2 regions of the Streptomyces sp. NPDC050625 genome follow, and region 2 is predicted to be linked to the other one. Evidence: predicted binding sites of a transcription regulator. Region 2 holds the regulator's gene; the other holds the start of a gene.
The links. Region 2 encodes HrcA, which represses chaperone genes, less so after heat shock. Its sites were predicted from a motif close to TTNGCACTCNGNNNNNCNGAGTGCNAA; they were not measured.

Region 1: groES (co-chaperone GroES) is a predicted target of HrcA. The motif match lies at 13,533-13,559, and genes of this name have one in related genera.

The regions. Positions count from the first base shown of each region.
Region 1 is NZ_JBFAIQ010000001.1:145,861-161,659, forward strand. It holds gene AB0I54_RS00775 (glycoside hydrolase family 3 N-terminal domain-containing protein) at 1-1,641, opposite strand, end outside; gene AB0I54_RS00780 (carbohydrate ABC transporter permease) at 1,667-2,563, opposite strand; gene AB0I54_RS00785 (sugar ABC transporter permease) at 2,568-3,434, opposite strand; gene AB0I54_RS00790 (extracellular solute-binding protein) at 3,431-4,759, opposite strand; gene AB0I54_RS00795 (LacI family DNA-binding transcriptional regulator) at 4,867-5,895, shown strand; gene AB0I54_RS00800 (endo-1,4-beta-xylanase) at 6,008-7,375, shown strand; gene AB0I54_RS00805 (LCP family protein) at 7,491-8,546, shown strand; gene AB0I54_RS00810 (YciI family protein) at 8,700-9,056, shown strand; gene AB0I54_RS00815 (sigma-70 family RNA polymerase sigma factor) at 9,100-10,395, shown strand; gene AB0I54_RS00820 (methyltransferase domain-containing protein) at 10,407-11,588, opposite strand; gene AB0I54_RS00825 (polysaccharide deacetylase family protein) at 11,679-12,620, shown strand; gene AB0I54_RS00830 (polysaccharide deacetylase family protein) at 12,617-13,456, shown strand; gene groES (co-chaperone GroES) at 13,706-14,014, shown strand; gene groL (chaperonin GroEL) at 14,137-15,765, shown strand.
Region 2 is NZ_JBFAIQ010000003.1:132,355-148,153, reverse strand. It holds gene AB0I54_RS08180 (AMP-dependent synthetase/ligase) at 226-2,100, shown strand; gene AB0I54_RS08175 (response regulator) at 2,379-2,963, opposite strand; gene AB0I54_RS08170 (HAMP domain-containing protein) at 2,976-7,094, opposite strand; gene AB0I54_RS08165 (SpoIIE family protein phosphatase) at 7,197-9,134, shown strand; gene hemW (radical SAM family heme chaperone HemW) at 9,208-10,440, shown strand; gene AB0I54_RS08155 (Uma2 family endonuclease) at 10,540-11,118, shown strand; gene AB0I54_RS08150 (DUF3097 domain-containing protein) at 11,096-11,905, opposite strand; gene AB0I54_RS08145 (MBL fold metallo-hydrolase) at 11,940-12,662, opposite strand; gene hrcA (heat-inducible transcriptional repressor HrcA) at 12,828-13,844, shown strand; gene dnaJ (molecular chaperone DnaJ) at 13,845-14,981, shown strand; gene AB0I54_RS08130 (nitronate monooxygenase) at 15,184-15,799, shown strand, end outside.

The DNA of each region.
Region 1 (15,799 bases), on a different contig from region 2:
CAGCGCGTACGGGCGGCCGGTCAGCAGGACCAGGACGACGGGGACGCCCGTGCCCAGCAGCACGTCGAGGAAATCGCCCTGTACGCCGGGGAGTTGGAGATCCGTCACGTCGCAGCCCTCGCCCGACGTGCCCCGGCCGAACAGGCCGGCTCGGTCGCCCAGTACCGCCACGCACACGTCCGCCTCCGACGCCCGCGCCACCGCCTCCTCGAAGCCGGACCGGTCCGGGTCGGACACCCCACAGCCCTCCGCGAACGTCACCTTGGCGTCCGGGAGTTCGGTGCGCAGGGAGTCGAGGAGCGTGGGGATGTCCACACCCGTCGGGACGTCGGGGTGGTGGGTGAGGACGTGGGAGGGGAAGGAGTAGCAGCCCAGCATGGCGAGGGCGTCCGCCGCCCGGGGGCCGACCACCGCGATCCGCGTGTCGGGGGCCAGCGGGAGCAGGCCGTCCGGGTTGTCCAGGAGGACCACGGACTCCTGCGCCAGCCGGCGGGCCAGGGTGCGGTTCGCCGTCGAGTCCAGGTCGATCGGGCCCGCCGGTTCCGGCTGCCAGTCCTCGTCCAGCAGGCCCAGTTCGCACTTCTGCAGCAGCACCCTGCGGGCCGCGCGGTCCACCAGCGACTCCGGGACCGTTCCGGCGCGTACGGCGGCCACCAGCGGTTTTCCATAGCACTTCAGCGTCGGCAGCTCGATGTCGATGCCCGCCTCCAGCGCCCGGTGCGCCGCCTCGGCCGGGCTGCCGGCCACCTTGTGCAGGGTCTCCAGGAACCCGATGCCGAAGTAGTCGGCGACCACCGTGCCGGTGAATCCCCAGTCCTCCCGCAGGAGTTCGGTCAGCAGGCCCGGGTCCGCGGAGGCCGGGACGCCGTCCGTCTCGTTGTACGCCGCCATCACCGAGCGGGCGCCGCCCTCGCGCAGTGCCATCTCGAACGGGGGCAGCGTGACGTCCGCGAACTCCCGCACGCCCGCCCTGACCGGGGCCAGGTTGCGGGCGCCCGCCGAGGACGCGTACCCGGCGAAGTGCTTGAGCGTGGCGATGATTCCGGTCGACTCAAGGCCTCGGACGTAGGCCGTGCCGATCGTGCCGACCAGGTACGGGTCCTCGCCGATCGTCTCCTCCACCCGGCCCCAGCGGGGGTCGCGGACCACGTCCAGGACCGGGGCCAGGCCCTGGTGGACGCCGACCGAGCGCAGGTCGTGGCCGATCCGCCGGCCCAGCTCCTCGACCAGCGGAGGGTCGAAGGTGGCACCCCAGGCCAGCGGCACCGGGTAGGCCGTCGCGCCCCAGGCCGTGAAGCCCGCCAGGCACTCCTCGTGGGCGACCGCGGGGATGCCGAAGCGGCCCGCGGCGGCGATCCGCCGCTGGGCGCGGGCCAGGGCCTGGGCGCCGAGCGCCGGGTCCACGGGAGCCGTACCGAAGGAGCGGGTCAGCTGGCCGAGGCCGAGGGTGATCAGCAAGTCCCAGTCGTACTCGGCGGTCATCTCGCGCTGCAGCGGGGCGACTCCCTCGCCGTCCGTGGCGGCGCCCACCCACACGCCGTACAGCTGGGCGGTCTTCTCCTCCAGGGTCATCCGGGAGAGCAGGTCGGCGACACGGGTGGCGGCGGGCAGGGCGGGGTCGCGCCATGGAGCGGTGGTCATGAAACTCCCGTCGGGATAGAGGTGATCACTTGCCGCCCACGCCCATCAGTCCGCCGACCAGTGCGCGGCGCGCGACCAGGTACACGGCGAAGATGGGGATACCGGAGAGGACGACCGAGGCGAGCAGGGCGGGGATGTTCACGCCGAACTGGCTCACGTAGTTGAACAGGCCGAGGGTCAGCACGCGCGGACCGTCGGACTGGGTGAAGATCAGGGGGAAGAGGAAGCCGTTCCAGGCCTGGAGCGCCGAGTAGATGACCACGGTGCTGATACCGCCCTTGGTCATCGGGATGACCAGCTGGAACAGCATGCGGGTGGTCGAGGCGCCGTCCAGGGCCATCGCCTCGTACAGCTCCTCCGAGATGTCCCGCAGGGTGCCGGTGAGGATCAGCATCGACACCGGCATCGCGAACGCGGCCGTCGGCAGGATGATCGCGAGGAGGCTGTCGTACAGGTTCAGCTTCGCGATCATCAGATAGAGCGGGACCACGACCGCCTGCGCGGGGATCGCGACGCCGAGCAGGAACAGCCGGAAGGCCGATCCGGACCAGACGTTCCGGGTCCGTACGGCCACGTAGGCGAGCGGGACGCACAGGACCAGGACGATGGCCACGACCGCCGCCGCGACGATCGCCGTGTTCGCCAGGTAGTGGCCGAACCCGTTGTGCAGAACGGTGTTGTAGTTGTCCAGGGTGGGGTCGGTGGGCGGCTTCAGGGCGTTGTTGCCCAGTGCCTCGTCCTGCTTGGTGAGCGAGGCCGAGATCATCGCGTAGATGGGGATGATCACGACGGCCAGCCAGATCACCGTGCTCACACCGGCCAGGGGGTTGGCGCGCCTGGTCCAGTGCCTGCGGCGCGGGGCCGGGGGCCGGGCGGGCGGTCGCGCGGTCTTCACGGGACGCGGCAACGTGTCGTGTGACATCGCGTCACATTCCTTCCCGGGTACTGCGCATCGCGCCGAAGCCGGACAGCTTCACCATCAGCAGGGACAGCGCGGTCGCGGCCACCACCAGGAAGGAGGCGATGGCGCTCGCGTAGCCGAAGTCGTAGCTCTTGAAGCCCGCCTCGTACATCAGGTACGGCAGGATCGCCGTGTCGGTGCCGGGACCGCCCTGGGTGAGGATCAGGACGGTCTCGAAGTAGGTCAGCGAGCCGACGATCATCAGCACGCCGGACGTCGTCGCCGTGTTCCGCAGCTGGGGCAGCGTGATCGAGAAGAACTGGCGGTAGCGGCCCGCGCCGTCGATCGAGGCCGCCTGGTACAGGACCTCGGGGATCTGCCGTGCCCCGCCCTGGTAGATCAGGGTGTGGAACGGGATGAACTGCCAGCCGCCGACGAACACGATCGCCAGGAAGGCGCCGCTGGTCGAGCCGAGCGTGTCCTGGTGGATGATGCCGAAGTTCGGGTCGAGCAGGGCGTAGAAGAGCAGCGAGATGGCGGTCGACGAGAGCAGGAACGGCACGAAGAAGATCGCCGACAGGACCGCGCGGTTGCGTTGCCGGCCCGCCGCCCAGACGCCGAGCAGCAGCGAGACGACCGTCTGGAAGGCCCAGCTCGCCAGCGTCAGGAAGACGGTGACGGTGAGCGACTGGGTGAGACGGCCGTCGGTCAGCAGCTTCTGCCAGTTGGCGAGGCCCACCGGCTGCGGGTCGCCGAGGCCGTTCCACTTGGTGAAGGACAGGTAGAAGGCCAGCGCCATCGGAGCGATGGCGAAGAAGGCGAAGAACAGGACGCCCGGGAGGGCCCACGCCGCATGCGGGCGTCCTGCCTTCGTGGTGGTGCTGGTGCTCACTTCAGCCCCTTGAGCGCCGAGACGAACTGGCTCGGCGAGGACTTGCCCACGAACAGCTTGTTGACCTCGGTGAGCATCGGCGTCGACACGTTCGGATCGACCGCCTGGTCCCAGCTCAGCGTGAACGCCGGGGCCTGCTGCACCATCTGGTACTGGAACTTGGCGAACTCGGGGTTCGGCGAGGCGTCGAGCAGCTTCTCCGCGTTCGACGTGGTCGGTATGTCACCGTTGGCGACCAGGTCCTTGGCGTACGCCTCGGACGCGCAGTCGCGCAGGAAGGCGATCGCCGCGTCCTTGTCGGACGTACGGGCGTTCACGGACCAGTAGTTGGTGGGGTTGCCGACGACGTTGCGGATGTCGCCGGCGCCGCCGTCGTACTTCGGGAAGGCGCACCAGCCCAGGTTGTTCTTGGCGAAGTCCGGGAACTTGCCGAGCTGCGTCGAGTACTCCCAGGAGCCCATCAGGTGCATCGCCGCCCTGCCCTTGGCGAAGACCGCGGGGGCGCCGCCGTTGGTGTAGGCGACCGAGCTGAAGCCCTTGCCGAAGGCGCCGTCGTCGATGAGCTGCTTGACCGTCTCGGCGGCCTTGAGGACGGCCGGGTCGCCCCAGCCGGAGGAGTCACCGTTCTTGATCTTGTCGAAGACCTGGGGGCCGCCGATGCGGTCGACCAGGTACTCGAGCCACATCAGCTCCGGCCAGATGTCCGCGCCGCCGAGCGCGAACGGGGTGATCTTCGCCTTCTTCAGCTTGGCGTTGATGTCGAGCAGCTGGTCCCACGTCGTCGGCGGCTGGAGCTTGTGCTCGGCGAAGACGGACTTGTTGTAGAAGAGGATCACCGGCTGCATGCCGCGCATCGGTATGCCGTAGTTGCGGCCGCCCAGCGCGCCCGCCGCGAGGACCGACGGCAGGAAGCCGCTCTTGAGCACCGGGTCGGACTTGATCGTGTCGGTGAGGTCGACCAGCTGGTTCGCGTCCTTGTACGCCTTGATCGAACCGCCGCCCCAGTTGAAGAACACGTCGGGCGCGTTGGGGGAGCCCATCGCCGTGCGCAGCTTGGCCGGATAGTCGGCGCCGGGCACCTTCTCCAGCTTGATCTTGCCCTTCGCCTTCTTGGCGGCGGCCGACGCGTTGAATCGGTTGACCGACTTGACCTGGACCTTCACCGCGTCGTCGCCGTACACGAAGGCGGTGAGCGTGCCGCCGCCGCCGGATCCGCCGGAGGAGCCGCAGGCCGAGAGCCCGGCGGTGAGCAACGTGGTGGCGCCGGCGCCGAGCATCCAGCGCCTGCTGAAAGTACGCCCGCCGTTGGACGTCTGGGACTCCATGACAGCACCTCTCGTACGAATGTTTCGACTTAAAGAGCGAATGTTCCGGGACCGTATGGCCAGGCCGGGGCTTCGTCAAGGGGTCGCGCAGGGATACGATCGCGGGCATGAAGCCACCGAAGCCCGCAGAAACGCAGACCGCGACACTTGCCGAAATCGCCCGCGAGGCCGGCGTGTCCGCTCCGACTGTTTCGAAGGTCCTCAACGGCCGCGCCGACGTCGCCCCGTCGACCCGCACCCGTGTCGAGGACCTGCTGCGCGCCTACGGCTACCGGCGCCGCCGGGCCGAGGCTTCCCGCTCGCCCCTGATCGACCTGGTCTTCCACGAGCTGGAGAGCGCCTGGGCGATGGAGGTCATCCGGGGTGTGGAGAACGTGGCCAGGGACGCGGGCCTGAGCGTCGTGCTGTCGGAGTCCGCCGGGCGGCTCACCCCCGGCCGGACCTGGGCCGACCAGGTCGCCGCCCGCCGCCCGCACGGGGTGATCCTGGTCCTGTCCGGGCTCGACGAGTCCCAGCGCGCCCTGCTGACCAGCAGATCCATCCCGTTCGTGGTGATGGATCCGGCCGGCGACCCGGGCGCCGACGTGCCGTCCATCGGCGCCACCAACTGGCAGGGCGGCCTCGCCGCCACCCGGCACCTCGTCGACCTCGGCCACACCCGCATCGGCGCCATCAGCGGACCGTCCCGGATGATGTGCAGCCGCGCCCGGGTCGACGGCTACCGGGCGGCGCTGGAGACGGCCGGTCTTCCGGTCGACCAGGGGCTGATCAGGACCGGCGACTTCCACCACGAGGCGGGCTACCGGCTCGGCCTCGAACTGCTGCGCCGCCCGGACCGGCCCACCGCCGTCTTCGCGGGCAACGACCTGCAGGCGCTCGGGCTGTACGAGGCCGCCCGCGAGCTCGGGCTGCGCATCCCGGAGGACCTGAGCGTGGTCGGCTTCGACGATCTGCCGGTGGCCCGCTGGGTGGGGCCGCCGCTGACGACCGTACGGCAGCCGCTCATGGAGATGGCCGAGGCGGCGGCCAAGCTGGTGCTCGACCTGGGGCGCGAGGCGGAGTCCCCGACGGCGACCCGGGTGGAGCTGGCGACGAGCCTGGTGGTCCGCAGCAGCACGGCGGCACCCGCGGAGTGAAGCGCGGTGAAGTGGGTGGCCGGAAGTTGACATATTGACGAGTGGTGCGCGTGCCCCGACACTCCTCGGCAGTCAATCGGTTGCACGGCCGAAACTTTCGGAGGCACCCGCAATGAGAAGAACGCTCGCAATCGGAAGAACTCCGCGGACCGGCTTATCCCTGGCGTCACTCGTGACCGGGCTCGCACTGCTGCTCACCGCGCCCGCGGCGCACGCCGCCGACACCCCGCTGCGCGATCTCGCCGCCGCCAAGGGCAAGGTCATCGGCACGGCGGTCACCGGCTCCAAGCTCACCGGGACCTATGGCGACCTCGCCGGGGCGCAGTTCGGCTCGCTCACCCCCGGCAACGCCATGAAGTGGGGCACGGTCGAGCCGACCCAGGGCTCCTTCAACTGGACCGAGGCCGACCAGATCGTCGCCTTCGCGCAGGCGCACAACCAGCAGGTGCGCGGCCACACCCTGGTCTGGCACAGCCAGAACCCGAGCTGGCTGACCACCGGCAGCTGGACGTCCGCCCAGCTGAGCGGTCTGCTGCAGAACCACATCAGCACGGAGGTGACCCGCTACAAGGGCAAGATCGCCGCCTGGGACGTGGTCAACGAGCCCTTCAACGAGGACGGCACCTACCGCTCGACGCTCTGGTACAACGGCCTCGGCTCCGGCTATGTCGCCAGCGCCCTGACCTGGGCGCACGCCGCCGATCCGAACGCCAAGCTGTACATCAACGACTACAACGTCGAGGGCGTCAACGCGAAGAGCACCGGCCTGTACAACCTGGTCAAGTCCCTGAAGGAACAAGGGGTTCCGATCGACGGCGTGGGCCTGCAGGCGCACCTGATCCTCGGCCAGGTCCCGGCCACGCTCCAGCAGAACATCCAGCGCTTCGCCGACCTGGGCGTGGACGTGGCGATCACCGAGCTGGACGTCCGCATGGCGCTGCCCTCGGACGCCGTCAAGTTGGCCCAGCAGGCCGCCGACTACAAGTCCGTGGTCGCCGCCTGCGTGGCCGTGACCCGCTGCGTCAATGTCACCGTCTGGGGCTTCACCGACTCCGACTCCTGGGTGCCGAGCACCTTCCCGGGATACGGGGCGGCGACGCCGTACGACGAGAACTACGCGCCGAAACCGGCGTACCACGCGATCGCGGAGGCCCTCGGCGGCGGCACGACCACACCGCCGCCGACCGGCGCCTGCACGGCGACGTACAGCGTGACCAGCCAGTGGAACACCGGGTTCACCGGGCAGGTGCGGATCTCCTGCTCCGGTGCCTCGTTGGCGTCCTGGAAGGCGAGCTGGACGTACGGTGCGGGCCAGCGGATCACCCAGGCCTGGAACGCCACCTGCACCCAGTCCGGGGCGGCGGTCTCGTGCGTGAACGCCTCGTACAACGGGTCGGTCCCGGACGGTGGTTCGGTGACCTTCGGGTTCAACGCGTCGTGGAGCGGCAGCAATCCGGTGCCCACGGTGACGCTGGGCTGAGCCTCGGCCGGGCCGGGGCTGAGGGGGCGCTGAGAAGCGTGAGATTTTCCGAAGAAAACGGCCTCTCGCCCCGGAACCTAACAGTCCCCTAATAATTCGGACTTACGTTCTTGCCGTGACCGTACACGACGAGAACGGCGACGAGCGCAGACGGTTGGGCCGGCGGTCGAGGGTGCTGAAGGCCGCCGGTCTCACCCTGGCGGGTGCACTGGTGCTCGGCATCGCCGCCGGGGGCTGGGCCTACTGGCACCTCAACAACAACATCAAGAGCGTCGACATCAACAGCGCGCTCGGTGACGACCGCCCGGCGCGGGCGGTCGTCACCCCGTCCGCCTCCGCCTCGGCCTCCCCGCTGCCCACCGGGGCCGTGAACATCCTGGTCCTGGGCTCCGACTCGCGCAGCGGCAAGGCGAACAAGGAGCTGGGCGGCGGCAGCAGTTCGGGCGCCCGCTCCGACACGGCGATGGTCGTGCACATCGACGCGGGCCGCACCGAGGCCACCGTCGTCAGCATCCCGCGCGACACGCTGGTCACGCGCCCGTCCTGCCCGCTGTCCTCCGGGGGCTCCACGGCGCAGGCCTACAACGCCATGTTCAACAGCGCCTATTCGGTGGGCGGCCCGGTGTGCGCGGTCAAGACGGTCGAGTCGATCACGGACGTCCGCATGGACCACTACATCGAGATCGACTTCTCGGGCTTCGCGAAGCTGGTGAACGCCCTGGGCGGAGTCACGGTCACCACCGACGAGGACATCGACGACGACAAGAGCCATCTGCACCTCGCGGCGGGCACCCACCACCTGAACGGCAAGCAGGCCCTCGCCCTCGCCCGTACCCGGCACGGCATAGGCGACGGCAGCGACCTCGGCCGGATAGGCCTCCAGCAGAAGCTGGTGAAGGCCCTGCTGGAGCAGATGGCGGCCACCGACCTGCTCAACGACCCGGCGAAGCTGTACCGGGTCGCCGACGCAGTGACCTCCAGCCTGACCACGGACACCGGCCTCGACTCCCTGACGGAACTGACGCGCCTCGGCCAGAGCCTGAAGGGCCTGTCCTCCGACCACGTGAGAACGCTGATGATGCCGGTGGTGACGGCCCCCTCCGACCCCAACCGCGTGGTGGCGAAGGAACCGGCGGCGAGCGAACTGTGGGACTCCCTGCGGGCGGGCTGAATCGCCGTACGACCTGCGGAAACTCCCGGGGAAGCCGGGGCGTGGAAAAAATCTCCGGAGAATTTCGGGGTGCGTGTCGATTCGGGTGTCTCCCGTTCGACGCATGGGTGAGAGGCGGGGAGAGGCCCCGCCGACCGGACCGAAGGAGCCACCATGCCCCGCTATCTGTCGCTCGTGCGGATCGACGAGTCCACCGCCCCCGCCGACGGCCCCAGCCCCGAGCTGATGCAGCGGATGGGCGAGCTGATCGAGGAGATCACCAAGGCCGGCGTCATGCTCGACACCGCCGGGCTGACCCCCTCCGCCCAGGGCACGCGCGTGCGCTGGGAGGGCGGCGAGCTCTCCGTCACCGACGGACCGTTCACCGAGTCCAAGGAGGTCATCGGCGGCTACGCGCTCATGCAGTGCAAGGACAAGGTCGAGGCCCTGGAATGGACCAAGCGGTTCCTGAAGGTGCACGAGGCGCACTGGACGGTGACCTGCGAGGTCCGCGAGATCGCCGAGGGCTGACATTTCTTGGCGTACGGCCGCCGACGGTGTTGCATGGTGGGCTGTGGAACAGCAGCCCACCGAGCAGCCTCCCGAGCGTCCCGAGCAGCCCCCCGCCTCCCGGGCGATCGAGACCGTCTTCCGGCTGGAGTACCCGCGCGTCATCGCCGGCGTGACCCGTATCGTCCGGGACGTCGGTATCGCGGAGGAGCTCGCGCAGGACGCCCTGGTCGCCGCCCTGGAGCAGTGGCCCGGGGACGGTGTGCCCGACAACCCCGGTGCCTGGCTCATGGCCACCGCACGGCACCGTGCCGTGGACCTGGTCCGGCGCCGCGAGCGCTACGCCCGCAAGCTGGCCGAGATCGGCCGGGACCTGGAGACCACCGCCCCGCCGCACGAGCCCGCCGACCCGGCGGACATCGACGACGACCTGCTCCGTCTGGTCTTCACCACCTGCCACCCGGTGCTGTCCGCCGAGGCACGGATCGCCCTCACCCTGCGTCTGCTGGGCGGTCTGACGACACCGGAGATCGCCCGCGCCTTCCTCGTGCCCGAGCCGACCGTGGCGCAGCGGATCGTGCGCGCGAAGCGCACGCTGGCCACGAAGAACGTCGCCTTCGAGGTTCCGTACGGGCCCGACCGCGACGCCCGTCTCGGCTCCGTACTCGACGTCATCTATCTGATCTTCAACGAGGGGTACGCGGCCACGGCCGGGGACGACTGGCTGCGCCCCGCGCTGTGCGAGGACGCCCTGCGCCTGGCCCGTGTCCTGTCCTCCCTCATGCCGAAGGAACCGGAGGTCCACGCCCTGACCTCCCTCCTGGAGTTCCAGGCGTCCCGCGCCGCCGCCCGCACCGGCCCCGACGGCGCACCGGTCCTCCTCAAGGAACAGAACCGCCGCCGCTGGAACCGCATGCTCATCGCGCGCGGCATCAAGGCCCTCGGCCGCGCGGACGCCATGGCCACCGGCGCCCCCGGCCCGTACGCCCTCCAGGCCGCGATCGCCGCCTGCCACGCGCACGCGTACTCCTACGAGGAGACCGACTGGACGGCCATCGCGACCCTCTACGGCCTGCTCGCCGCCCGCGCCCCGTCCCCGGTCGTCGAACTCAACCGCGCGGTCGCCGTGTCCATGGCCGAGGGCCCGGGCCCGGCCCTGGCGATCGTCGACGCCCTCGCCGCCGAACCCGCGCTGCGCGACTACCACCTGCTGCCCAGCGTCCGCGGCGACCTGCTGGCCCGCCTCGGACGTACGGCGGAGGCGCGCGCCGAGCTCGCGCGGGCCGCCGGGCTCACCCGCAACGCGCGGGAGCGGGAGCTGCTGGCCGCGCGGGTGAGGGAGCTCGACCGGCGGCCATGACCGACAGGCGCTCAGCCGTTCGCGGGAGCCCCGAGCAGCATCGTCGGGGCGCCCGCGACGCGTGTGAGGAAGACCGTCGCCGAGTGGGGCCCCTGGGGCTTCACCTTCCGCCGCAACTCCTCGGGTTCCACGGCCGACCCGCGCTTCTTCACGGTCAGCGTGCCGACCTCCCGCTCCCGCAGCAGCGCCTTCAACTTCTTTACGTTGAAGTGGAGTTGATCGGTGATCTCGTAGGCGGACGCGTACGGCGTCGGCCGCAGTTCGTCCGCCGTGATGTACGCGATGGTCTCGTCGACGAGCCCGCCGCCGACCGACTCGGCCACCTCGGCGACCAGATGCGCCCGGATGACGGCCCCGTCGGGTTCGTACAAGTACCGTCCCACGGGCCGCACTCGGGGATCCGGCAGCCCCCGTCCGAGCAGCGACCGCGGCCCCGGCAGCAGCGTGGCCCGCACGGCGCCCGGCCGGATTCCGGCCCCGAACCACAGCACCGCCTCCTTCACGTCACCGCCGTCGGAGATCCACTCGGCCTCGGCGCCGGCCGGGACCGTCTCGTGGGGGATGCCGGGGGCGATCTTCAGCGCGGCGACCCGGGCCGCCGAGGCCGCGCCCACCGCCCAGGACAGGGGCGGGGAGTATGCCTCGGGATCGAAGATGCGGCCGCGTCCGCCCCGTCGTGCCGGGTCGACGAAGACGGCGTCGTAGGAGGACGTGTCCACCTCCGTCACGTCCGCCTCGCGCACCTCGATCAGCTCGCCCAGCCCCAGCGCCTCGGCGTTCGCCCGAGCGACCTCCGCCGTCAGTGGATCCCGGTCCACCGCGAGCACCCGGATCCCGGCGCGCGCGAGGGCGAGCGCGTCGCCGCCGATGCCGCAGCACAGGTCGGCGACGGAGGTCACCCCCAGCTCGCGCAGGCGTCCCGCCCGGTACGCCGCCACGCTCGTCCGGGTGGACTGCTCGACCCCGTTGGGCGTGAAGAACATCCGCTCGGCGTCCTCGGCCCCGAACTTCGCCGCCGCCCGCTGCCGCAGCCGGGCCTGGCCGAGGGCCGCCGACACCAGGTCCGCCGGGTGCTCGCGGCGCAGCCGGGTGGCGACGGCGAGTTCGTCGGCGGGGGCCGTGCCGCGGACCTCGTCGAGGAGGGCGCGGCCCTCGGGGGTGAGCAGGGAGCGGAAGGGGAGGAGGTCGTTCACCGGGTCATTGTGGGCCAGTCGGTGGATGGCGCGCCTCCGGCGGCGGTGCCTGCCCCGGTTCGGGGCCGGGGCCTGCGAGGATCCGGCACCATGCGAGCAGTCGTACAAAATGACAAAAATAGGGCCCTGAAGAGGGCTGGTATCCGTGCGGGCGTCGCCGCGCTCGCCGTCGCCGCCGGCGTCTGCGGTGTCTCCGGCTGTTCGGGGTCGGGCCCGGACTCCGGTGTACGTCCCGCCCCGGGCCAGCAGAGGCTTCAGGCACCCCCCGCACGCGCCCTGGACTCCTACGCCACCCGTCTGAAGGCCGACCGCGCCGCCCTCGCGGCCGCCGCGCGGCACTGGGGCCTGGACCAGGTCCCCCTGATGCCTCCGCCGCCCCCGGCCCGCAAACCGCGGATCACCGCCCGCGCGGGCTTCGAGGTCGACGGCCAGGAGGAGGAGAAGCTGCCGCCGGTCTTCACCACGATCCCCACCAAGCAGAAGGTCGTCTTCCTCACCATCGACGACGGCGCCGAGAAGGACCCGGCGTTCCTGCGCATGATGAGCGACCTGAAGGTCCCGTACACCGCCTTCCTCAGCAACTACCTGATCAAGGACGACTACGCGTACTTCCGGCAGATGCAGGACGAGGGCGTCACCCTCAACAACCACACCCTGCACCACCCGTATCTGCCCGGGCTGTCCTACGAGGAGCAGAAGAACGAGATCTGCGGCATGCAGGGCGTGATGGAGAAGTGGTTCGGCAAGACCCCCACCGTCTTCCGCCCGCCCTACGGCAACTACAACGGCGACACCCTGCGCGCCGCCAAGTCCTGCGGCATCAAGTACGCGCCGATCTGGGACGAGGAGGTCTTCGTCGACCACTGGGAGTACCGCGAGGACGACAAGAGCCTGCACCCCGGCGACATCGTGCTCACCCACTTCCGGGGCCGTGACGACTGGGACGGCACGATGGTCGACGACATGCGCCGGTTCCTGAACAAGGTCACCCGCGAGGGGTACGCGGTGGCACGCCTGGAGGACTACCTGTGAAGCGGCCGAGGGGGCGGCGGCGGTGCCGGGCACTGACGGCGGCCGTGCTCGCCTCGGCCGTCCTGCTTCCCGCGAGCGGCTGCGCCCAGTCGGTCGACCCCATCGAACGGCTGGGCAAGAAGGCGGCCGCGCGGGTACGGCCGCACGGCCCGGACGGGGAGCAGGCCTACCGTCGCTGGGGCCTGGGATCGCCGCTCTCCCCGGCCCCGACGCCCACGGTGCGTCCCCTGGGGCGGCACACGAACGGCCGTTCCCTGCCTCCCGTGGTCGACCGTGTCCGCACCCGCGACCGGGTCGTCTTCCTCACCTACGGCGACGGTGCCGAGAAGGACTCCCGGTTCGCCGACATGGTCCGCGAACTGCGGCTCCCGGTCAGCGTGTTCCTCACCGACCGCGCCGCCGGACCGGGGTACGCCCGGCTCGCCCGCCTCCAGTCGGCGGGCGCCGGCGTCCAGAACCACACCCTCGGCCGCACCTCGCTGCGCGGGCTGCCATACGCCGGCCAGCGCGCCGAGATCTGCGGCCAGCAGGACAAGCTCAAGTCCCGCTTCGGCCTCCGCCCCCGCCTCTTCCGCCCGCCCCACGGCGCCTACGACAGGACGACCCTGCGCGCGGCCGACGACTGCGGTGTCTCGGCGGTGGTCCTCTGGCGTGCCGAGACGACCGCCGACGGCATCACGTACACCCACGGCCCCGAACACCTCCGCCCGGGCGACATCGTCAACGTGGCCCCGGACGACACCACGCCCCCCACCCTCTGCGACCGCACGGCCCGCGTACTGCGCCGCGCCCAGTCCCGCGGCCTGACGGTGGGGCGCCTGGAGGACTATCTGTGAGGCGCCGCCGGCGGCGGCCGTGACTTCACCTCAGGCGTACGCCGACAGCGGAACCACGGCCGACGCGCCGCGGGCATTGGCACTCCGCTTGACCGAGTGCTAATCCCGGTCATAGTCTCGGCCCTGGCACTCCCCCCTGGAGAGTGCCAACAACGCGACGGGCAGGTCCGGCACCCGCGACGACGGATCCACCTGGTCGCCACCTCAGACAGTTAACCCCGTGAGATCTCCGAAGGGGGAGGTCGGATCGTGACGACCGCCAGCTCCAAGGTTGCCATCAAGCCGCTTGAGGACCGCATCGTGGTCCAGCCGCTCGACGCCGAGCAGACCACGGCTTCGGGCCTGGTCATTCCGGACACCGCCAAGGAGAAGCCCCAGGAGGGCGTCGTCCTGGCCGTGGGCCCGGGCCGCTTCGAGGACGGCAAGCGCGTCGAGCTCGACGTCAAGGTCGGCGACGTCGTGCTCTACAGCAAGTACGGCGGCACCGAGGTGAAGTACAACGGCGAGGAGTACCTCGTCCTCTCGGCTCGCGACGTGCTCGCGATCGTCGAGAAGTAGTTCACCCGAAAGCACATTTCGTTGCTTTGAGCTGCGCCCTTGGCCCCCGCGACCCATAGGAAGCCGGGCGTCGGGGGCGCAGTTTTCGTTCATCCAAGATTTCCGAGAGGGCTCACGCTGTCATGGCGAAGATCCTGAAGTTCGACGAGGACGCCCGTCGCGCCCTTGAGCGCGGCGTCAACAAGCTTGCCGACACGGTCAAGGTGACGATCGGCCCCAAGGGCCGCAACGTCGTCATCGACAAGAAGTTCGGCGCCCCCACCATCACCAACGACGGCGTCACCATCGCCCGCGAGGTCGAGGTCGAGGACCCGTACGAGAACCTCGGCGCCCAGCTGGTGAAGGAGGTGGCCACCAAGACCAACGACATCGCTGGTGACGGCACCACCACCGCCACCGTGCTGGCCCAGGCGCTCGTCCGCGAGGGCCTGAAGAACGTCGCCGCGGGCGCCTCCCCGGCCGCCCTGAAGAAGGGCATCGACGCCGCCGTCGCCGCCGTCGCCGAGGACCTCCTCGCTTCGGCCCGCCCGATCGACGAGAAGTCCGACATCGCCGCCGTCGCCGCGCTGTCCGCCCAGGACCAGCAGGTCGGCGAGCTCATCGCCGAGGCGATGGACAAGGTCGGCAAGGACGGTGTCATCACCGTCGAGGAGTCCAACACCTTCGGTCTGGAGCTGGACTTCACCGAGGGCATGGCCTTCGACAAGGGCTACCTGTCGCCGTACTTCGTGACGGACCAGGAGCGCATGGAGGCCGTCCTCGACGACCCGTACATCCTGATCACCCAGGGCAAGATCGGCGCCATCGCCGACCTGCTGCCGCTGCTGGAGAAGGTCATCCAGGCCGGTGCCTCCAAGCCGCTGCTGATCATCGCCGAGGACGTCGAGGGCGAGGCCCTGTCGACCCTGGTCGTCAACAAGATCCGCGGCACCTTCAACGCCACCGCCGTGAAGGCCCCCGGCTTCGGCGACCGCCGCAAGGCGATGCTGCAGGACATGGCGATCCTCACCGGTGCCACCGTCATCTCCGAGGAGGTCGGCCTCAAGCTCGACCAGGTCGGTCTGGACGTGCTCGGCTCCGCCCGCCGCGTCACCGTCACCAAGGACGACACCACGATCGTCGACGGTGCCGGCAAGACCGAGGACGTGCACGGCCGCGTCGCGCAGATCAAGGCCGAGATCGAGAACACCGACTCCGACTGGGACCGCGAGAAGCTCCAGGAGCGCCTCGCGAAGCTGGCCGGCGGCGTGTGCGTGATCAAGGTCGGCGCCGCCACCGAGGTGGAGCTGAAGGAGAAGAAGCACCGTCTGGAGGACGCCATCTCCGCGACCCGCGCCGCGGTCGAGGAGGGCATCGTCTCCGGTGGTGGCTCCGCGCTGGTCCACGCCGTCAAGGTCCTGGACGACAACCTCGGCAAGACGGGCGACGAGGCCACCGGTGTCTCCGTGGTCCGCAAGGCCGCCGTCGAGCCGCTGCGCTGGATCGCGGAGAACGCGGGCCTCGAGGGCTACGTCATCGTCTCCAAGGTCGCCGAGCTGGAGAAGGGCAACGGCTACAACGCCGCCACCGGCGAGTACGGCGACCTGGTCAAGGCCGGCGTCATCGACCCGGTGAAGGTCACCCGCTCCGCCCTGGAGAACGCCGCCTCCATCGCCTCCCTGCTGCTCACGACCGAGACCCTGGTCGTCGAGAAGAAGGAAGAGGAGCCGGCCGAGGCGGGTCACGGCCACGGCCACGGCCACGCCCACTGAGCGACACGCTCCTGAGCCAGGGCCCGGCACTCCC
Region 2 (15,799 bases):
CAAGGGGGGCCCGTCGCACCAAAGTGCGGCGGGCCCCTTCGCATGCGGGTGGTCACTCTCTGGAGGAAGTGACAGGCCGCCGCCCCTTACGAACCGGCCGGTCGGGCCTTACTCTGATCTCTGCTCGATAGTTACTCGCGAGTTAAACAACGGCGCGAAACCACACCCGTGAGTTGACCCAGCCGCACTGAGCCAGCCGCACTGTCGCGGGCCCCGGAGGATGTCGTGAGCGACACACAGACCCTGATCGAGAACCGTCCGCCGTCCGTGGCGACGCTGTTCCTGGACCGCGTGGCGGCCACACCGGACGCAGAGGCCTACCGCTACCCGGTACCGGCCGCGTCCGGCCAGGGCCCGGACGACTGGAAGTCGCTGAGCTGGGGACAGGCCGCCGAGCGGGTCTACGCGATCGCGGCCGGTCTCATCGAGCTGGGCGTGCAGTCCGAGCAGCGCGTCGCGCTCGCCTCCTCGACCCGCGTCGAGTGGATCCTCGCCGACCTCGGCATCCTGTGTGCCGGTGCGGCCACCACGACCGTCTACCCGCAGACCAACGCCGACGAGTCCGCGTTCATCCTCTCCGACTCCGAGAGCCGGGTGCTGATCGCGGAGGACGCGGCCCAGCTCGCCAAGGCCGTGGAGAAGCGCCGTGAGCTGCCCGAGCTGACCCATGTGGTCGTCATCGACCCGGCCGGCGTCGAGACCGGCGACTGGGTGCTCACCCTTGCCGAGCTGGAGCAGCGCGGTGCCGCGTATCTGGAGAAGCACCCCGAGCTGATCAAGGAGCGGGTGGCGGCGATCACGAAGGATCAGCTCGCCACCCTCATCTACACCTCCGGCACCACGGGCCGCCCCAAGGGTGTCCGCCTCCCGCAGGACAACTGGTCGTACATGGCGAAGGCGATCGCTGCGACCGGGTTGGTCGGCAGCGAGGACGTGCAGTACCTGTGGCTGCCGCTGGCGCACGTCTTCGGCAAGGTGCTCACCTCCGGCCAGATCGAGGTCGGGCACGTCACCGCGGTCGACGGCCGGGTGGACAAGATCATCGAGAATCTGCCGGTGGTCCAGCCGACGTACATGGCGGCCGTGCCGCGCATCTTCGAGAAGGTCTACAACGGCGTCGCGGCCAAGGCCCGTGCGGGCGGCGCAGCCAAGTACAAGATCTTCCAGTGGGCGGCCGGGGTCGCCCGCGAGTACGCCAAGGTCAGCCAGGACAACTTCCGGCGGACCGGCGTGCACTCCGTGCCCTTCGGGCTCGGCGCCAAGCACAAGGTCGCGGACGCCCTCGTCTACTCCAAGCTGCGCGAGGCCTTCGGCGGCCGGCTGCGGGCCTGTGTCTCCGGCTCCGCCGCGCTCGCCCCCGAGATCGGTTACTTCTTCGCCGGCGCCGGTGTGCACATCCTGGAGGGCTACGGCCTCACCGAGTCCTCCGCGGCCTCCTTCGTCAACCCCGGCGAGGCCTACCGCACCGGCACGGTCGGCAAGCCGCTGCCCGGCTGCGAGGTGCGCATCGCGGACGACGGCGAGATCCTGCTGCGCGGCCCCGGCATCATGCAGGGCTACCACGGGCTGCCGGAGAAGACCGCCGAGGTCCTGGAGTCGGACGGCTGGTTCCACACCGGCGACATCGGTGAGCTGTCCCCCGACGGCTATCTGCGCATCACCGACCGCAAGAAGGACCTGATCAAGACGTCCGGCGGCAAGTACATCGCGCCGGCCGAGGTCGAGGGCCAGTTCAAGGCCGTGTGCCCGTACGTCTCCAACATCCTGGTGCACGGCGCCGACCGGAACTTCTGCACCGCGCTCATCGCACTCGACGAGATCGCCATCCTCGACTGGGCCAAGGAGAACGGCCTGGCGGGCAAGTCGTACGCCGAGGTCGTCGCCGCCCCCGCCACCGTCGAGCTGGTCGAGAGCTACGTCAAGCAGCTCAACGAGGGCCTCCAGCGCTGGCAGACCATCAAGAAGTTCCGCCTCCTCCCGCGCGACCTGGACGTGGAACACGGCGAGATCACCCCGAGCCTCAAGCTCAAGCGTCCGGTGGTGGAGCGCGAGTACAAGCACCTGATCGACGAGATGTACGCGGGATCGGTCGAGGCCTAGTTCCCCAGGGGTACCCCGACAACCGACGGCCCCGGAAGGCGATGCGCGCCTTCCGGGGCCGTCGACTCGTCCTCGCGCAACGCACAGCTGGCCGACCAGGACAAAAGGCGCGCGGCACTGATGGAGCGCAGGAGTTAGATCACGACGTACGAGATCGCGATGCTCCCCGGGGACGAGGTGAGCCGGCGGACCGAGCGGGGCACCACCTTGCGCGTGGTCGTCAAGTACATCGAGGACCGAGCCCGGTCGGTGTGGACTCGATGGGGCCGCGGCGGCATCTAGCGGCCCGGCCCCCGTTGGCGGATCGACTCCACCAGCTCCTGCACCCGCTGCACCTGCGTCCGGGCCTCGCGAAGGTTCACCGGGTCTGCCGCCAGCAGCTTCTCCAGGGTGTTCAGGTGGGTGGTCACCTGGGCGCAGTGGGACTGTTCCTGGGCGAGCAGGTGTTCCAGTTGGCGGCTCTTGCGGTGGAGGTCCAGGAACACGGAGACCTTGGCGCGCAGTACCCACGGGTCGAACGGCTTCGTCAGATAGTCGGCGGCGCCTGTGGCGTAGCCGCGGAAGGCGTAGCCCGTGTCGTCGTCCGCGCCGGTCAGGAAGATGATCGGGATGTCCTTGGTCTGGTCGAGCCGCTTGATGTTCGCGGCCGTCTCGAAGCCGTCCATGCCCGGCATCCGGATGTCCATGAGGACCAGGGCGAACCGCCGGCGCAGCAGTGCCTTCATCGCCTCCTCGCCCGACCGTGCCCGCACGAGCGGCTGGTTGAGGGAGCCCAGGACGGCCTCCAGCGCGATCAGGTTGTCCTCCATGTCGTCCACGAGGAGGATGCCGGCCCGCTCGCCGGTCGTTGCCTCAGCGCTCATGGTGACGTTGCCTCACTCGGTCCGTTCCTCGGCGGCCGGCTCCTCGCCCTGTGCGCTCTCGGGGTCCAGGAGCGCGCACACGACGGTCAGCAGCCGGTCGACGTCCACCGGCTTGGGCACGTAGTCGTTGGCGCCCCGCGCGATCGACTTCTCCCGGTCTCCGGGCATCGCCTTGGCCGTCAGCGCGACGATCGGCAGCCCGGCCCAGCGCGGGGTGCGGCGGATGGAGCAGATGGTCTCGTAGCCGTCCATCTCCGGCATCATGATGTCCATCAGGACCAGCTCGACGTCCGGGTTGCGCTCCAGGGTCTCGATGCCCTCCCGGCCGTTCTCCGCGTAGAGCACCGGCATGCCGACGCGGCCCAGGACATGGGTGAGCGCGAACACGTTGCGGATGTCGTCGTCCACGATCAGCACCCTCCGGCCGGGCAGCACCTGTCCCGCCCGGCCCGTCTTCCACGCCTCCAGCTTGGTGGGCGCGGGCCAGGAGTCCTCCGTGTCGTGGGCCGCGAGGAAGGGCTCGGCGGCCGCCGGCTGCGCGGGGAGCGGCAGGGTCGTACGGTCCTCGGGCACCGGGCCCGTCGCGGTGTGGCCGGGGCTGACGACCGGGACGTACAGCGTGAAGGTGGAGCCCTGGCCCGGCTCGCTCTCGGCGACGATACGGCCGCCCAGCAGGCCCGCGATCTCCCGGCTGATGGACAGGCCCAGGCCGGTGCCGCCGTACTTGCGGTTGGTCGTGCCGTCAGCCTGCTGGAACGCCTCGAAGATCACCGGGAGTTTCTCGGCGGCGATCCCGATGCCCGTGTCGGAGACCGCGAAGGCGACCACCTCGTCGCTGTCGCGGACGTAGTGGTGCTCGGGGTCCTTCAGCCGGCTCACCCGCAGCTCCACCCGGCCCGTCGCGGTGAACTTGGTCGCGTTGGACAGCAGGTTGCGCAGGATCTGCTGGAGGCGCTGCTCGTCGGAGTACATCACGCGGGGCACGTCCTCGCCGACCGCCACCTCGAAGGCGAGCCCCCGGTCCAGGGTGAGCGGACGGAAGGTCGCGTGGACATAGTCCAGCAGCTTGATGAGCGGCAGCCGTTTCGGGCGTACGTCCATCCGGCCGGCCTCGATCTTCGACAGGTCCAGGATGTCGTTGATCAGCTGGAGCAGGTCCGAGCCCGAGCGGTGGATCGTCGTCGCGAACTGCACCTCCTGCTCGGAGAGATGGCCGTCCGGGTTGTCGGAGAGCAGCCGTGCCAGGATCAGCAGCGAGTTGAGCGGTGTACGCAGCTCGTGCGACATGTTCGCCAGGAACTCCGACTTGTACTGGGACGACGTGGCCAGCAGGGCCGCCTTCTCTTCCAGTTCCGCGTTGGAGTGCTGCAATTCCGCCTGCTGTTTCTGGAGTTCGTCCGAGCGTTCCTGGAGCTGCATCGCCAGCCGCTGGGACTCGCCCAGCAGGGACTCGGTGCGGGAGTTGGCGATGATCGTGTTGATGGCGACGCCGATGGTGTTCACGAACTGGTCGAAGAACGCCAGGTGCACATCGGAGAAGCGGGAGAAGGAGGCCAGCTCGATCACCCCGAGGAGCTTGTCCTCGAACAGGATCGGGATGATGACGATCGTCGTGGGCGCCGCCTCCCCGAGCCCGCTGTTGATCTTGATGTAGTCGGGCGGGGCCTCCTCCACCAGGATCCGCTTCTTCTCCCGGGCCGCCTGGCGGACCAGACCGTGCACCGGGAGGCCGCCCGTCTCGACCGTGGCGCCCTGCGCCGAGCCGTAGCCGGCGATGAAGGCCAGCCCCTTCGCCGGGACGGCCTTGGGCAGCGAGGAGCCGTCCTCGTCGGGGTCGGCCAGGAAGAACGCGCCGTATTGGGCGTTCACCAGCGGCGTCAGCTCGCGCAGGATCAGATCGGCGACCTCCATCAGGTCGCGGTGGCCCTGCATCAGGGCCGCGAGTCGGGCCAGGTTGGACTCCAGCCAGTCCTTCGCGCGGGTCGTCTCGCGCAGATTGGCCACCATCAGGTTGATGTTGTCCTTCAGCTCGGCGACCTCGCCGCGCGCCTCCACGGTGATCGAGCGGGACATGTCGCCCTGCGCCACGGCGGAGGCGACCTCGGCGATCGCACGGACCTGGGTGGTCAGGTTCAGGGCGAGTTCGTTCACGTTGGTCGTCAGGCGCTTCCAGGTGCCGTACACGCCCTCGACCCGGGCCTGCCCGCCGAGCTGCCCCTCGCTGCCCACCTCGCGGGCCACGCGCGTCACCTCGGAGGAGAAGGAGGACAGCGTGTCCACCATCGTGTTGATGGTGGTCTTCAGCTCCAGGATCTCTCCGCGCGCGTCCACGTCGATCTTCTTCGACAGGTCGCCCGACGCCACCGCCGTCGCCACCTGGGCGATGTTCCGCACCTGTGAAGTGAGGTTGTCCGCCATGTAGTTGACGTTGTCCGTCAGATCCCGCCAGACGCCGGAGACCCCCAGCACCTGGGCCCGCCCGCCGAGTCGGCCGTCGGTGCCGACCTCGCGGGCCACGCGCGTCACCTCGTCGGCGAAGGCGCGCAGCTGCTCCACCATCGTGTTGACGGTGTCCTTCAGCTCCAGGATCTCGCCGCGCGCGTCGACCGTGATCTTCTTCGACAGGTTGCCGTTGGCGACGGCCGTCGTCACCTGGGCGATGTTGCGCACCTGTGAAGTCAGGTTCAGCGCCATGAAGTTGACGTTGTCGGTGAGGTCCTTCCAGACTCCGCTGACGCCCCGCACCTGGGCCTGGCCGCCGAGGTTGCCCTCGGTGCCGACCTCGCGGGCCACGCGGGTGACCTCGTCGGCGAAGGCGGACAGCTGGTCCACCATCGTGTTGATCGTGGACTTCAGCTCCAGGATCTCGCCCTTCGCCTCCACCGTGATCTTCTTGCCGAGGTCGCCCTGGGCCACGGCCGTCGAGACGAGGGCGATATTGCGGACCTGCGACGTCAGGTTGTCCGCCATGAAGTTGACGTTGTCGGTGAGGTCCTTCCAGACCCCGCTCACGCCCCGCACCTGGGCCCGCCCGCCGAGGTTGCCCTCGGTGCCGACCTCGCGGGCCACCCGGGTGACCTCGTCGGCGAAGGCGGACAGCTGGTCCACCATCGTGTTGATGGTCGACTTAAGCTCCAGGATCTCACCCTGCGCGTCGACCGTGATCTTCTGGCTCAGATCGCCGTTGGCCACGGCCGTCGTCACCTGGGCGATGTTGCGCACCTGCGACGTCAGGTTCGACGCCATGAAGTTGACGTTGTCGGTGAGGTCCTTCCAGACCCCGGACACGCCCCGCACCTGGGCCCGCCCGCCCAGCTGCCCCTCGGTGCCGACCTCGCGGGCCACGCGGGTGACCTCGTCGGCGAAGGCGGACAGCTGGTCCACCATCGTGTTGACGGTGAGCTTCAGCTCCAGCAGCTCACCGGTCGCCTCCACCGTCACCGTACGCGTCAGATCGCCGCGGGCCACCGCCGTGGTCACCACGGCGATGTCGCGGACCTGGGCGGTCAGCCGGGACGCCATCGTGTTGACCGCCTCGGTCACCGCCCGCCAACTGCCCGACAGGCCCTGCACCTTGGCCCGCCCGCCGAGCCGGCCGTCGGTGCCGACCTCGCGGGCCACCCGGGTCACCTCGCCGGTGAACAGGGAGAGCTGGTCGACCATCTTGTTCACGGCGGTGCCGAGCCGCCGCAGGTCACCGCGCAACTGCCGGGTTCCGTCGTGCAGGTCGACCCGCTGGGTCAGATCGCCCCCGGCCACCGCGTCCAGGACCCGCGTGGCATTGGCCACCGGGGCCACCAGGGCATCCAGTATCTGGTTCACGTCATTGACCCGGGACGTCCACGTGCCCTGGCCCGGGCTGGCCGAGAGCCGCTCGTCGAGCCGGCCGTGCCGCGCCAGCTCCCGCTTCACACGCCGCAGTTCGGAGTTGAAGTGCAGGCTCCGGTCGACGATCTGGTTGAAGACCGCGGCGAGTTCGGCGTCGATGCCGTGCCCGGTCTCCGGCACCCTGGCGAAGTCGCCGTCCCGCAGCGCGGTCATCGCGGCGAGCAGAGGACGCAGTGCGGATGCTCCGAGTTGTTCCGTTTTCTGTCCTTCTTCGAGCACACGCGTAGCACTGTTCTCACTCATGGCGGCCCACTTCGGTAACTCGGCGCTTATGGGCGCAGTCAGTCTGTCACTCTGTCCGCATCGACCGAGGCGTATTCGTCCGAACTGCTCCGGGAGCCGTAGATGGGGGCCATACCGACGCAACGGGAGACCATTGCCCGTGGCCGTGGTGCGCCTGTGCATCCGAGCGCGGGGGAGCTCCCGCAGGTACGCACCACCCTGCCCGGAAGCCCCCTCGCCCCGGGCACCGCCCGCGGACTGATGCGCTCGGCCCTCACCGAGTGGACCGAGCTGGGGCTCGTGCGCTGCGAGCAGCTCGCCGACGACGCCATGGTCGCGGTCAGCGAACTCGTCACCAACGCCGTCGTGCACGCGGGCACCGACGTCGAACTCACCTGCCGGCTGGACGACTCCGGGGCGCTCGTCATCGAGGTCTGCGACCACCACCCCTCGCGCGCGCCCCGCGAGCACGGAGGCGAATCGCCGTACGAGACACCGGAGTACGGCCGCGGCCTGCGCCTCGTCGCCACGCTCGCCGAGTCCTGGGGCGTCAGCTACCGCACCGGCGCCAAGACGGTGTGGGCACGGCTGCCCGCCGAGGGGAGCACGGCCGCCGACGAGATCGAGGCGTACGCCGAGGAGCGCGCCCTGGAACGAGGGCTGAAGGTCGCCGAGATCCTGGCGCCCGAACCGCAGCGGGCCGAGCGGGACCGGGACTGGCTCGGCCGTGGCGCCCTGTCCTTCCTCGCCGAGGCCTCCGACCTGCTCGCCGGACAGCTCGACGAGAACCTGGTCGCCGCGCTCACCGGACAGCTGATCGTGCCGCGGCTCGCCGACTGGTGCGCGGTGTGGCTGGAGGACGAGTCGACCGGGCGATGGGGGGCACCCAGCTGGAGCGGAGCCGGAAGCGGGGGAGGCTGGGCGGACGGCATCGGTGCGGCGGGACCACGGCTCGCCCGGGTCTGGCACAGCAGCGAGAACCGCATCGAGGAACTGCGCCGGGCACTGGAGAAGGACCCGCCACGCCCCCGTGACGGGCTGCGGTCCGGGCCCGAGCCGTACCCCTGGCCCGGTGACGCGCTCGGCCCGCAGGGCATCGACGGCACGGCGCTCGCCTACCGGCTGATCGCGGGCGGTCGCCCGCTGGGCACGCTGGTCATCGGGCGGTGCGGGCTGCCGCGCTTCCCGGACGAGATCACCGGACTCGTCGAGGACCTCGGCCGCCGGGTGGCCCTCGCCATCGGCGCCGCCCGCCAGTACGCCCGCCAGGCCACCATCAGCGCCGTCCTGCAGCGCGGGCTGCTGCCCGGCGCGGTCGCCGAGATCCCCGGACTGCGCAGCGCGCTCGTCTACGAGCCGTGCGACAAGGGCGGCCCGAGCGGCGACTTCTACGACCTGTTCCCGGCGGGCGACGGCCGCTGGTGCTTCGCCGTCGGCGATGTACAGGGCAAGGGCCCCGAGGCCGCGGTCGTGATCGGGCTGGCCCGCCCCTGGCTGCGGCTCCTCGCCCGCGAGGGCTATCGCGTCGCCGACGTCCTGGACCGCCTCAACCAGCTCCTCCTCGACGACGCCACGGAGGCCGCCGACGCCGCGGCCCGCGCGCTGGCGGCCGCCGGGGGTCGGCCCATGGCCCCCGGGGACGGCCCGCAGACCCGCTTTCTCTCCCTCCTCTACGGCGAACTCGTCCCCTTCGCCGGCGGTGTCCGCTGCACCCTCGCCTCCGCCGGACACCCGCTGCCGCTGCACCTCGGACCGGACGGGGAGGTGCGCACGGCCACGCAGCCGCAGACCCTCCTCGGGGTCGTCGAGGACGCCACGTACACCAGCGAGACCATCGAGCTGCGCTCCGGCGACAGCCTGCTGTGCGTCACCGACGGGGTGACCGAGCGACGCTCCGGCACGCGCCAGTTCGACGACGGCGACGGGCTCGCGCAGGCGCTGTCCGGCTGCGTGGGGCTGAGCGCCGAGCTGATCGCGGAGCGGATCAGACGGCTGGTGCACGAGTTCGGCGGCGGGGCGCCGGAGGACGATCTGGCGCTGCTGGTGCTACAGGCGGAGTGACCGCTGCGGAGTGACCGCCGTCGTACGGGACAGTCGTCGTACGGGACAGTCGTCGTACGGGACAATGGAGGACATGCCTTCCGCACTCCCCGACGGCGAGCCCGTCCCCGCCGACGGTGCGCTGCCCGCGTCCGCGCTCGCCGGGGCCGCCGACCGGCCCCTCGGCTTCTACCTGCACGTTCCGTACTGCGCGACCCGCTGCGGCTACTGCGACTTCAACACCTACACCGCGACCGAGCTGCGCGGCACGGGCGGCGTCCTCGCCTCCCGCGACAACTACGCGGACACGCTGATCGACGAGATCCGCCTGGCCCGCAAGGTGCTGGGCGACGACCCGCGCGCGGTCCGCACGGTGTTCGTCGGGGGCGGTACGCCGACCCTGCTGGCGGCGGACGACCTCGTACGGATGCTGGGGGCGATCCGCGACGAGTTCTCTCTGGCGGCCGACGCGGAGGTCACGACGGAGGCGAACCCGGAGTCGGTCGACCCGGCCTATCTGGCCGCGCTCCGTGCGGGCGGCTTCAACCGCGTCTCCTTCGGCATGCAGAGCGCGAAGCAGCACGTGCTGCGCGTGCTCGACCGGACGCACACCCCCGGGCGCCCCGAGGCCTGCGTGGCGGAGGCGAGGGCCGCGGGCTTCGAGCATGTGAACCTGGACCTGATCTACGGCACACCCGGCGAGTCGGACGACGACTGGCGGGCGTCCCTGGACGCGGCGATCGGCGCCGGTCCTGACCACGTCAGCGCCTACGCCCTGATCGTCGAGGAGGGCACGCAGCTGGCCCGTCGCATCCGCCGGGGCGAGGTCCCGATGACCGACGACGACGTCCACGCGGACCGCTATCTGATCGCCGAGGAGGCCCTGTCGGCGGCGGGCTTCGACTGGTACGAGGTGTCCAACTGGGCCACCTCGGAATCGGGCCGCTGCCTGCACAACGAGCTGTACTGGCGGGGGGCCGACTGGTGGGGCGCGGGCCCGGGCGCCCACAGCCACGTCGGAGGCGTCCGCTGGTGGAACGTGAAGCACCCGGGGGCGTACGCGGCGGCCCTGGCGTCGGGCCGGACACCGGGCGCGGGCCGGGAGCTGCTGTCGGACGAGGACCGCCGGGTGGAGCGGATCCTGCTGGAGCTGCGGCTGCGGGAGGGGGTGCCGCTGGCGCTGCTGCGCGAGGAGGGGCTCGCGGCTTCGCGCCGGGCACTGGCGGACGGGCTGCTGCAGGAGGGGTCGTACGAGGAGGGGCGGGCGGTGCTGACGTTGCGGGGGAGGCTGCTGGCGGATGCGGTGGTCAGGGACTTGGTGGACTGATCACTCGGGCGAGTGAATCCCCCCGGAACGCCGGTTCGGTCCTTAACCTGGTTCGTAGGCTGCCGCCAAAAGGACGCGGCGGATGTGGAGGCCACGGAGATGACCGCTGTGGACGAACGTGGAATGGCCAAGTACATCGATCAGTTCGAGCCTCCCGAGGGTGTCAAGGCTGAGCTTCTCCGGGGAGTGATCGTGATGATGGCCAGCCCTGACATCGTGCACAACATGATCGTTGCCGAGGTGCAGGACCAGATCCCGCGGCTGCGTTGGTCTCGCCTTCAGACCCAGGATGTCGACATCCTCGATGAGACAAGTGAGCCGGTACCGGATCTGGTCGTCGTGGAGCGCGACCTCCTACCCTCTTCGGGACGACCGCTGCCGTGTCAGCTGATCACGATGGTCGTGGAGGTCGTCTCCAAGTCCAGCGTCCACCAGGACTACGTGGTCAAACGCTCGATCTACGCCGCCGGGAGGATCCCCGCCTACCTCATCCTCGACCCGATCATGGCGCACTGTGTCTTGCTGACGAAGCCTGCGGGCCAGGGTGAGGACGCCGACTACCTCAGCCAGGAGATCATCAAGTTCGGCGATCAAGTCCCGTTGGAGGCTCTGGGGCTCGAACTGGACACCAGCGAATTCGGAACCTTCCCGGACGTCAGGCCTCACCGCTACCCGTGACGAAGTCGATCAGCTCCTCCACCCGGCCCAGCAACTCCGGCTCCAGGTCCTTGTAGGACCGCACCCGCGACAGAATCCCCTGCCAAGCCGCCCCCGTGTTCTCCGGCCAGCCCAGCGCCCGGCACACGCCCGTCTTCCAGTCCTGGCCGTGCGGGACGCGCGGCCAGCCCGTGATCCCCAGGGACGCCGGCTTCACCGCCTCCCAGATGTCGATGTACGGGTGGCCGACCACCAGCGCGTGCTCGCTCGTCACCGACTCGGCGATCCGCCACTCCTTCGTACCCGGCACCAAGTGGTCCACGAGGACCCCGAGCCGCGCGTCCGGGCCCGGGGCGAAGTCCGTGACGATCGACGGCAGGTCGTCGACGCCCTCCAGGTACTCCACGACCACGCCCTCGACGCGCAGGTCGTCGCCCCACACCTTCTCGACCAGCTCCGCGTCGTGCCGGCCCTCGACGTAGATGCGGCCGGCGCGGGCGACACGCGCGCGTGCGCCGGGGACGGCGACCGAGCCGGAAGCGGTACGGGTGGGACGTACCGGCGCTGTCGAAGGCCGCACCAGCGTCACCACCCTGCCCTCCAGCAGGAAGCCGCGCGGCTCCAGTGGGAACACCCGGTGCTTGCCGAAGCGGTCCTCCAGCGTCACCGTGCCCGCCTCGCAGCGGATCACCGCGCCGCAGAAACCGGTGCCGGGCTCCTCCACCACCAGACCGGGGTCCGCCGGGACCTCCGGGACCGGCACGGGCTTCTTCCAGGGCGGGGTCAGGTCCGGCGAGTACTGGCGCATTCGGATGACGATAGGAGAACCGCCGTACCCCCGCTCACGACACGCCGAAACGCGCCGCCAGCTCGTCGCGCTGCCGTCGGACGAAGCCCGCGTCGACCACCGCTCCGTGACCGGGGACGTACAGCGCGTCCTCACCGCCGAGGGCGAGCAGCCGGTCGAGGGCCGCGGGCCACCGCGACGGTACGGCGTCGGGGCCGGCCTGGGGCTCGCCGGACTCCTCGACGAGGTCGCCGCAGAACACCACCTCGGGGTCGCCCGGAACCAGGACCGCGAGGTCATGGGCGGTGTGGCCCGGGCCGACGTTCGCCAGCAGCACCTGGCGGCCTCCGCCCAGGTCCAGCGTCCACTCGCCGGAGACCGGATGACGGGGCAGGACGAGGGCATCGGCCGCTTCCTCCGCCTCCCGGGCGGGCAGCCCGTTGCGGATCGCGTCCCGGCGGAGTTCCTCCCGCTCGTACGCGAACACCGCGTCCGTGCCGACCGCGGCGAACACCTCCGCGCCCGCGAACGCCGCCGCGCCGAAGACATGGTCGAAGTGGGGGTGGGTGAGCGCGAGATGGGTCACACGGTGACCGGCGAGCCGCTGCGCCCGCGCGCGCAACCACGCGCCCTCCCCGAGGCTCGACCCGGCGTCCACCACCAGCGCCGTACCCTCACCGAGAACCAGCCCCGCCGTGCAGTCCCAGCCAGGCAGCCGGCATCTGCCCACCCCGGCGGCCACCCGCTCCCACCCCAGCTCTTCCCAAGTCACCGTCATACGGCGACGCTATCCGTGACGGCCACCACGGGCGCGAAGGCGCATGACCGGCCTTGCCCGGGGCGTACCCCACCGCCGTACACTGGGCCGGGGAACTCTGGCACTCGGGCGAGCAGAGTGCCAGGCAGGGCGTCAAGATCACGACATTTCTGGAGGTGTGCGCGAATGCTGAGCGAACGCAGGCTCCAAGTGTTGCGCGCCATCGTCCAGGACTATGTCGGCACGGAGGAGCCGGTCGGCTCCAAGGCGCTGACCGAGCGGCACAACCTCGGTGTGTCCCCGGCCACCGTCCGCAATGACATGGCGGCCCTGGAGGACGAGGGCTTCATCGCCCAGCCGCACACCAGCGCGGGGCGGATCCCGACGGACAAGGGCTACCGGCTGTTCGTCGACAAACTCGCCGGCGTCAAGCCGATGAGCGCCCCCGAACGGCGGGCGATCCAGAACTTCCTCGACGGCGCCGTCGACCTGGACGACGTCGTGGCACGCACGGTCCGGCTGCTCGCCCAGCTCACCCGGCAGGTCGCCGTCGTGCAGTACCCCTCCCTGATCCGCTCGACCGTGCGGCACGTGGAGCTGCTGGCGCTCGCGCCCGCGCGGGTGATGCTCGTGCTGATCACGGACACCGGCCGGGTCGAGCAGCGGATGGTCGACTGCCCGGCACCCTTCGGGGAATCGTCCCTGGCGGATCTGCGGGCGCGGTTGAACAGCCGGGTCGCGGGCCGTCGTTTCACGGACGTGCCCCAGCTGGTCGAGGACCTGCCGGACGCCTTCGAGGTCGAGGACCGAGGCACGGTCTCGACGGTGCTCTCCACCCTGCTGGAGACGCTCGTCGAGGAGAACGAGGAGCGGCTGATGATCGGCGGCACCGCCAATCTGACCCGCTTCGGACATGACTTTCCCCTTACGATCAGGCCCGTCCTGGAGGCACTGGAGGAGCAGGTCGTGCTCCTCAAGCTCCTCGGCGAGGCCAAGGATCCGGGTGTGACCGTGCGCATCGGGCACGAGATCGCCCATGAGGGACTCAACTCCACGTCCGTCGTGTCGGTCGGTTACGGTTCGGGCGGCGAGGCAGTCGCCAAGCTCGGCGTGGTCGGACCGACCCGCATGGATTACCCGGGAACGATGGGAGCGGTACGCGCAGTGGCACGTTACGTCGGACAGATCCTGGCGGAGTCGTAAGTGGCCACGGACTACTACGCCGTTCTCGGCGTGCGTCGCGACGCGTCGCAGGAAGAGATCAAGAAGGCCTTCCGCCGGCTCGCGCGCGAGCTGCACCCGGACGTGAACCCGGATCCGAAGACCCAGGAGCGGTTCAAGGAGATCAACGCCGCTTACGAGGTGCTGTCGGACCCGCAGAAGAAGCAGGTCTACGACCTCGGCGGCGACCCGCTCTCGCAGGCCGGCGGGGCCGGTGCGGGCGGCTTCGGGGCCGGTGGCTTCGGCAACTTCTCGGACATCATGGACGCGTTCTTCGGCACGGCGTCGCAGCGCGGGCCGCGCTCGCGTACGCGCCGGGGCCAGGACGCGATGATCCGTATCGAGGTCGAGCTGGACGAGGCGGCCTTCGGTACGACGAAGGACATCCAGGTCGACACGGCCGTCGTCTGCAACACCTGCAACGGCGAAGGCGCCGCGCCGGGCACCACCGCCCAGACGTGTGACATGTGCCGCGGCCGCGGTGAGGTGTCGCAGGTGACCCGGTCCTTCCTGGGCCAGGTCATGACGTCCCGCCCGTGCCCCCAGTGCCAGGGCTTCGGCACCGTGGTCCCCACCCCGTGCCCGGAGTGCGCCGGCGACGGCCGCGTGCGGTCCCGGCGCACGCTCACGGTCAAGATCCCGGCCGGTGTCGACAACGGCACGCGCATCCAGCTCGCCGGCGAGGGCGAGGTCGGCCCCGGCGGCGGTCCCGCCGGTGACCTGTACGTCGAGATCCACGAGCTGCCGCACGCCATGTTCCAGCGGCGCGGCGACGACCTGCACTGCACGGTCACGATCCCGATGACGGCGGCGGCGCTCGGCACCAAGGTCCCGCTGGAGACCCTGGACGGCCTCGAAGAGGTCGACATCCGCCCGGGCACCCAGTCCGGCCAGTCGATCCCGCTGCACGGCCGGGGCGTCACGCATCTGCGGGGCGGCGGCCGGGGCGACCTCGTGGTCCACGTCGAGGTCCAGACCCCGACCAAGCTGGACCCCGAGCAGGAGCGGGTGCTGCGCGAGCTGGCCAAGCTGCGCGGCGAGGAACGGCCCCAGGGCCAGTTCCAGCCGGGTCAGCAGGGGCTGTTCTCTCGGCTGAAGGATGCGTTCAACGGTCGCTGACCGGGCGGCCGGGGGTTCCGGGGGTTGGCCCCCGGGATGACACAGTCAGCCGGGTCAGCAGGGGTTGTTCTCGCGGCTGAAGGACGCCTTCAACGGTCGCTGACCGGGCAGCGTGCGGTCGCTGATCCGGCCGTATGCCAATGGCGTATGCCAAGGGAAGGCCGGATTCGGACTTGATCGGAGGACGTGACAACATGCCGTCATGTCCTCCGCACTGACCGATCTCTTCCCTCATCCGATCGTGCAGGCCCCCATGGCGGGCGGGGTCTCCGTCCCGCAGCTCGCGGCTGCCGTGTCCGATGCGGGCGGTCTTGGATTCCTCGCCGCCGGGTACAAGACCGCCGACGGCCTGTACCAGGAGATCAAGCAGCTGCGCGGACTCACCAACCGCCCCTTCGGCGTGAACCTCTTCATGCCGCATCCGGAATACGCCGACCCGTCGGCCGTGGAGGTCTACGCCCACCAGCTGGCCGGCGAGGCCGCCTGGTACGAGGTCGAGCTCGGCGACCCGGACAGCGGCCGCGACGACGGTTACGACGTCAAGCTCGCCGTGCTCCTCGACAACCCGGTGCCGGTGGTCTCCTTCCACTTCGGCGTCCCCACCAGCGAGGTGCTGGAGTCCTTCCGCCGCGCGGGCACACTCACCCTGGTCACCGCGACCACCGCCGAGGAGGCCCTCGCCGTGCAGCGGGCCGGCGCCGACGCGGTGATCGCGCAGGGCGTGGAGGCCGGCGGACACCAGGGCACCCACCGCGACATCCCGGAGAACGACTGCGCGGGCATCGGACTGCTCTCCCTCGTCGCGCAGATCCGCGAGA